Regions from separate parts of the Streptomyces sp. PH9007 genome, predicted to be linked through region 2. Evidence: riboswitches for the same ligand, from Rfam matches in the RefSeq annotation. Region 2 holds a riboswitch; the other holds the start of a gene.

Region 1 (3,299 bases), 1.8 Mb from region 2:
ACACCGGCTCCAGCGGCGTCTGGTACAGCAGGTGATGGACGAACCACAGGACGGAGTTGGCGATGCCGTTGTACGCGGCGTCGAAGGTGTCCGGGGGGATGTCCAGCATCCGTACGGACTGGCCGCCGGTGTCGGCCGTCTCCAGGGTGCCGGTGCCCGCGCGGGCGGCGGCCTCGCGGTCGCCGGGGCCCAGCGCCGCGCACACCCAGGTGCCGGCCGCCGAGCCCAGGGCGGAGAGGCCGGAGACCATCCCGCCGCCGCCGCGCCGGGCGGTGAGCGTGCCGTCGTCCGCGAGGGTGTAGCTGACGGGGCCGCGATTGGACGCGACCAGGACCGGAGGAGCCTCGGAGACCTCTGCAACGCCCATGTCCCGACCCTAGCCACCCGTGGCCGGGTACAAACGTGCGCCCGGTCACCCTGGCGTGTCCCCTCCCGCGTCCTCGGCGCCGAGCCCCGGGGAGGGGTGCGCCACGGGCCGGGGTCCGGGCGGTCGTGCCCGGACCCCGGCCCGCTCGTCCGGCCGCGGTGGCCGGAACGCCGGTGCTACGCCGCCTGGCGGGCGGCGTACTCGGGGATGGTGGACATCGGGGGACGTTCCTCGGTGTGGATCGTGTGGGTCAGCGGTGAGAAGCCGCCCTCCGCCAGCCGTTCGAACTGCATCATGCCCTGCTGCACGGGGACGGGTCCGTTGCCCGGCAGCCGGCTCTGCGCGGTGCGCATGATCGCGGCCGCCATCCGGCCCAGGGCCTGGCCGTCCTGGTGACGGTGCTTGCGCACCCCGACATCCACCTGGCCGACCGCGTTCAGTCCGGCCAGGTGCAGGGTGTCGACGAGCAGGCCGAGTTCGACGCCGTACCCGACGGGGAAGGGCAGTTGCTCCAGCAGGGAGCGCCGCGCCGCGTACTCGCCGCCCAGCGGCTGGACGACACCGGCCAGTTGCGGCCAGTGCAGGTTGAGCAGCGGGCGGGCCACCAGCTCGGTGACCCGGCCGCCCTGGTGGGCGCCGGAGGGGGCGTCGCCCAGCGGGCGGTCGTACATGGCCTTGACCAGGTGCACATCGGGCTCGGTGAGCAGTGGCCCGAGGATGCCGGAGACGAAGCAGGAGTCGAACTCCCGCAGGTCGGCGTCGACATAACAGATGATCTCGCCGCTGGTGGCCATGAGGGAGCGCCACAGCACCTCCCCCTTGCCGGGGACGGTGGGCATTCTGGGCAGGATCTCGTCACGGTGGACGACCTTGGCGCCCGCCGCGGCGGCGACCTCTCCGGTGCGGTCGGTGGATCCGGAGTCCACCACCATCAGCTCGTCGATCAGTGGCACGGTTTCCATCAGGTCGCGGCGCAGCGCTTCCACGATGGTGCCGACGGTCGCTTCCTCGTTCAGCGCGGGAAGCACGACGCTGACGCTGCCCGCCGGGCCGGCCGCGGCTTTCGCGTCCAGCAACCGTCGCAGCGAGCGGTCAGCGGCAGTCCAGGACCGGCGGCTCAGCCACTCCTCAGCCTCTTCCAGCACGAATGTCGCTCCTGTTCGCTTCGACCATATAAGTCGGGTAGGTCAGGTAAGTCTTGTCTGTCGGATCTATCGGCAATGGCCGGTTATGGCCCTCATCGGTGGTGCCCAGTTCGGGCGGGAATATGTCTGTCTCCTGTTCGTCTCGCGGATCGGACGGCCCGAGCCATTGTCCGGGGCGTCCGTTACAGTCTCGGACAGTGCAGGTGTCCTCCGCATATCGGAGACGCTGCGCGGTCAACTGAATACAGCTCATCCAGAGGGGCAGAGGGAACGGCCCGTTGAAGCCCCGGCAACCCTTCCGCCGGTCTCGTAACGACGCGAGGCACCCGGTGGGGAAGGTGCCAATTCCGTCCTGTGGCGAAATCCGTCACGGGGAAGATGAGGAGAAGGGCCTCGTACCCATGCCTGTGCTCACATCGCACACCCCCACCACGCCCCCCGGCGGCTCCGCCGTCGATCTCGGGCCCGCCGTGGCACTCTCCTGTCGGGAGTGCGGGGAGCGTTTCCCCCTCAGCCCGATCTTCGCCTGCGAGGCATGTTTCGGTCCTCTCGAAATCGCGTACGATCTGCCCACCGGTGACCCCGAAGCGCTACGGGCCGCCATCGAGGCCGGACCGCACAGCATCTGGCGCTACGCCCCGCTGCTGCCGGTGCCGGCCGATGTCGCCTCCAAGCCCAATCTGAACCCCGGCGACACCCCCCTGGTCAAGGCCGACCGGCTGGCCGCCGCGCTGGGTCACGGCGGCGAGCTGTACGTGAAGGACGACTCGGGCAACCCCACCCACTCCTTCAAGGACCGGGTGGTCGCCAACGCCGTGGAGGCGGCCCGCGCCTTCGGCTTCACCACGCTGTCCTGCTCCTCCACCGGCAACCTGGCGGGCGCGGTCGGCGCCGCGGCGGCCCGGGCCGGATTCCGCTCCTGCGTGTTCATCCCGCACGACCTCGAACAGGGCAAGATCGTGATGGCCGCCGTCTACGGCGGCGAGCTGGTCGGCATCGAGGGCACCTACGACGACGTGAACCGTTTCTGCAGCGAGCTGATCGGCGACCCCGCCGGTGAGGGCTGGGGATTCGTCAACGTCAACCTGCGCCCCTACTACGGCGAGGGCTCCAAGACCCTGGCCTTCGAGATCGCCGAACAGCTGGGCTGGCGCATCCCCGACCAGCTGGTGATCCCGATCGCCTCCGGATCCCAGCTCACCAAGATCGACAAGGGGCTCAAGGAGCTGATCGCGACCGGACTGGTCGAGGACCGGCCCTACAGGATCTTCGGCGCCCAGGCCGAGGGCTGCTCGCCGGTCTCCCAGGCGTTCAAGGCCGGGCACGACGTGGTGCGGCCGGTGAAGCCGGACACCATCGCCAAGTCCCTGGCGATCGGCAACCCGGCCGACGGTCCCTATGTCCTGGACATCGCCCGCCGCACCGGTGGCGCGGTCGAGGACGTGAACGACGCGCAGATCGTGGACGCCATCAAGCTGCTCGCCCGCACCGAGGGCATTTTCGCCGAAACGGCGGGCGGGGTGACGGTGGGCGTCACCCGCAAGCTGATCGAGACCGGGCAGCTGGACCCGGAACTGACGACGGTCGTACTGAATACCGGCGACGGCCTGAAGACCCTGGACGCGGTGGCGGCGACCACCGGTCCCACCGCCATCATCCGTCCGAATCTGGACGCTTTCCGAGAGGCCGGCCTCGCATGAGTGTGACTGTCCGAATCCCGACCATCCTGCGCACCTACACCGGCGGAAGTTCCGAGGTGACCGCCGACGGCGGAACGCTGCGCGACG
Region 2 (3,299 bases):
GCGCAAGTGGGTGCACATCCATCTGGGGCTGTACGGCAAGGTCGCCTTCGGCGACGGCCCGCCCCCGCCGCCCACCGGGCAGATCCGGCTGCGCCTGGCCACCGCCGAGGCGTACGCGGAACTGCGCGGCCCCACCACCTGCGCGCTGCTCAGCCAGGACGAGAAGGGGGCCGTGCAGCGGCGTCTGGGCGCCGATCCGCTGCGCGCGGACGCCGAGCCCGACCTCGCCTGGCGGCGGATCTCCGCCAGCCGCACCACGATCGCCGAACTGCTGATGGATCAGCGGATCATCGCCGGTGTCGGCAACGTCTACCGGGCCGAGATCCTCTTCCGGCACGGGATCGACCCCTACCTGCCGGGCCGTTCGCTGGAGCGCGCGGAGTGGGACGCGATGTGGGAGGACCTCATCCCGCTCATGCGCGAGGGGGTGCGCAACAACCGCATCGACACGGTGCGGCCGGAGCACACCCCCCGGGCCATGGGCCGGGCGCCGCGCGTGGACGGCCACGGGGGAGAGGTGTACGTCTACCGGCGCGCGACGCTGCCCTGCCTGGTGTGCGGGACCCCGGTCCGGCGTGCCGAGGTCGCGGCCCGCAACCTGTTCTGGTGCCCGGTGTGCCAGCCGGCCCGGGCCACCGGGCGCGGTCAGCCCGCCGCCACCGGCTGACCCTCGGCGACCAGTTCGCGCACGGCGCGCACCACGCGCTCCACGTGTTCGGCCGGGGTGCCCACACCGAAGCTGACCCGGATGGCCTTCAGCGGCCCGTCGCAGCCGGCCGCCCGGGCGCCGTCGCCCTCCGGGCCCAGCAGCGTACGGACCAGCGGGTGGGCGCAGAACAGCCCGTCGCGTACCCCGATCCCGTACCGCTCGGAGAGCGCCTTGGCGAACTCCTCGCTGGACCAGCCGTCCACGACGAAGGACAGCACCGACACCCGGGGCGCGTCCGGGCCGAACAGCGCCAGTTGCCGCACCCCGGGGACGGTGGCCAGCCCGGAGCGCAGCGCCGTCAGCAACTCCTCTTCGCGTGCCACCAGTTGCTCGAACCCGGCGTCGGTCAGCGCCCGGCAGGCGGCCGCGATGGCGAACGCGCCGATCACATTGGGCGAACCGGCCTCGTGCCGGGAGATGTTGTCGTTCCACACGACGCCGACCGCGCCGTCCTGCGCGGTGACGGTGTTGCTGGCGCCGCCGCCGGCCAGGTACGGCGCGGCGTCGCGCAGCCAGTCGGGGCGTCCGGCCAGGACACCGGAGCCGAACGGCGCGTACAGCTTGTGCCCGGAGAAGGCGACCCAGTCGACGCCGAGTTCGGTGATGTCGACGGGGCGGTGCGGGGCGAGCTGGGCGGCGTCCAGGACGGTGCGGGCGCCGGAGCGGCGGGCGACGGTGGCGAGTTCGGCGATGGGCCACAGTTCGCCGGTGACGTTGGAGGCACCGGTGACGCACAGCAGCTTGGGCCCGGGGGCGGCGTCGGCGAGCGCGTTGACCACGGTGGCGATGGCCTGCCCCGGGGTGCGCGGCGCCGGGAGGTACGTCACCGGGTGGCCGTGGTGCGCCCAGGGCAGCAGCGCGGCGTGGTGTTCGGTCTCGAAGACGAACACCTGGGTGCCCGCGGGCAGGGCGCCGGCCAGCAGGTTCAGGGAGTCGGTGGTGGAACGGGTGAAGATCAGCTGGTCGTCGGGGCGGCAGCCGAGGAACGCGGCCACCGTCGCCCGGCTCTCCTCGTACAGGTCGGTCGACAGCTGGGAGAGGTAGCCGGCGCCGCGGTGGACGCTGCCGTAGTACGGGGCGTACGCGGCGACCTCGTCCCACACCGCGCGCAGGGCCGGGGCGCTGGCGGCGTAGTCGAGTGCGGCGTAGCCGATCTCCCCGCCGTCCGCGAGCGGGGCGCGGACCTCGTCGCCGAGGACGGGGAGGGGGAGGGGGTGCGGGAGGGAACAGTCGGCGGTGTTCGGGGCAGGGGCGATCGGCGCAGTGGGCATGACAAAGCTCCGGGAAAGGCTGAAGGCAGGCAGAGGCAGGCTGGGTCGGGGGCGTGCGCCCTAACGCATTCGCGTGCTCATGGAAGAACTCCCTCAAGAACCGTGCTTGCCACAGACCTCGCTGCCTGCGGCCCGGTCATCACCCGGGGCACCCCGCCGACGGTTGGAGGGTTGCCGGACAGCGGGCCGGGGCCTTGATCGCTGTCACTCGTGACCTGATCGCAGACTATGTCATGCCGATCGGCGATGAACACCTTGTGTCCATATCGCGAGATCCACGGCACATGACCGCCGCCTTGACAGCTCACCGAGGGTTGGCTGATATTTACCGCATGCCAGCCCTGCCGCTTCTGACATCGCGCCGACACGTGGACCTGCTCCGCGTCACGTCGGCGTCCTGTGCGGGCTGCTGATTCCTCCCACCGCGCGGCGGTGAGCGCCGGCCCCCGGCCGCGCCCGTAACCGCCCCTGGCGCGCCGGGACTTCTGTGCGGGATGGGCACCGCGTTGCCGTGCCCTCTCCCGCTCCGCCCCGCCCTGCCGTACCGTGCGGCGCCGCTCGTCGCCCCCGGCCCCCTCCACCTCACCTTCCTCACCCCGGCCCGTCCCGCCGCGCGCCTTCGCGCGCCACCGGCCGGGTGATTCGTCCTGAAAGGACCCTCCGCCGTGGCCACCTCGCCCACGCCCAGACGGCTCAGCCGCCGCATGTCCCGCCCCGCCCACGCCACCGCGCTGATCGCCGCGATCGCCGTCGCCCTCACCGCCTGCGGCACCGACGGCACCACCAACGGCGGTGGCTCGGGCGACGGTTCGGACGGCGCCGGCGCCTCCGGCGAACCGGTGGCGGGCGGCACCCTGAAGTACGCCTTCGCCAACACCATCGACTGCGTCGACCCGCGCCAGCGCCCGCAGCTCACCTCCCGCAACGTCGGCCGCCAGCTCGGCGACCAGCTCACCGAACAGGACCCGCAGACCAAGGAGATCAAGCCCTGGCTCGCCACCTCCTGGGAGATCAGCGATGACGTGAGCGCCTTCACCTTCCACCTGCGCGAGGACGTCACCTTCTCCGACGGCGAGCCCTTCGACGCCGAGGCCGTCAAGGCCAATTTCGACGCCGTCGTCGACCTCGGCGCCCGCGCCCCCCAGGGCAGCAGCTTCATCGCCGGCTACCAGGGTTCGACCGTCCTCGACGAGTACACCGTGCGCGTCGACTTCGACGGCCCCAACGCCCAGTTCCTCCAGGCCACCGCCACCGCCTCCTTCGTCCAGCTCTCCCCGGCCTCCCTCGGCAACGACCCCGCCGACCTGTGCCTGGGCGAC

Evidence for each region. Region 2 has a riboswitch for S-adenosylmethionine ahead of ACTFAP_RS08185 (aminotransferase class V-fold PLP-dependent enzyme). Riboswitches for the same ligand answer to the same signal wherever they lie in the genome.
Region 1: it holds a riboswitch for S-adenosylmethionine, as region 2 does, so the genes downstream of both, thrC (threonine synthase) here and ACTFAP_RS08185 (aminotransferase class V-fold PLP-dependent enzyme) in region 2, are expected to answer to the same signal.

Annotation. Positions count from the first base shown of each region.
Region 1 covers NZ_CM187440.1:3,654,258-3,657,556, forward strand. The annotation lists gene ACTFAP_RS16750 (trehalose-6-phosphate synthase) at 1-367, opposite strand, end outside; gene ACTFAP_RS16755 (glucosyl-3-phosphoglycerate synthase) at 544-1,512, opposite strand; SAM riboswitch class I at 1,759-1,897, shown strand; gene thrC (threonine synthase) at 1,914-3,212, shown strand; gene ACTFAP_RS16765 (MoaD/ThiS family protein) at 3,209-3,299, shown strand, end outside.
Region 2 covers NZ_CM187440.1:1,821,780-1,825,078, reverse strand. The annotation lists gene ACTFAP_RS08190 (Fpg/Nei family DNA glycosylase) at 1-667, shown strand, start outside; gene ACTFAP_RS08185 (aminotransferase class V-fold PLP-dependent enzyme) at 646-1,980, opposite strand; SAM riboswitch class IV at 2,078-2,196, opposite strand; gene ACTFAP_RS08180 (putative leader peptide) at 2,214-2,393, shown strand; gene ACTFAP_RS08175 (ABC transporter substrate-binding protein) at 2,646-3,299, shown strand, end outside.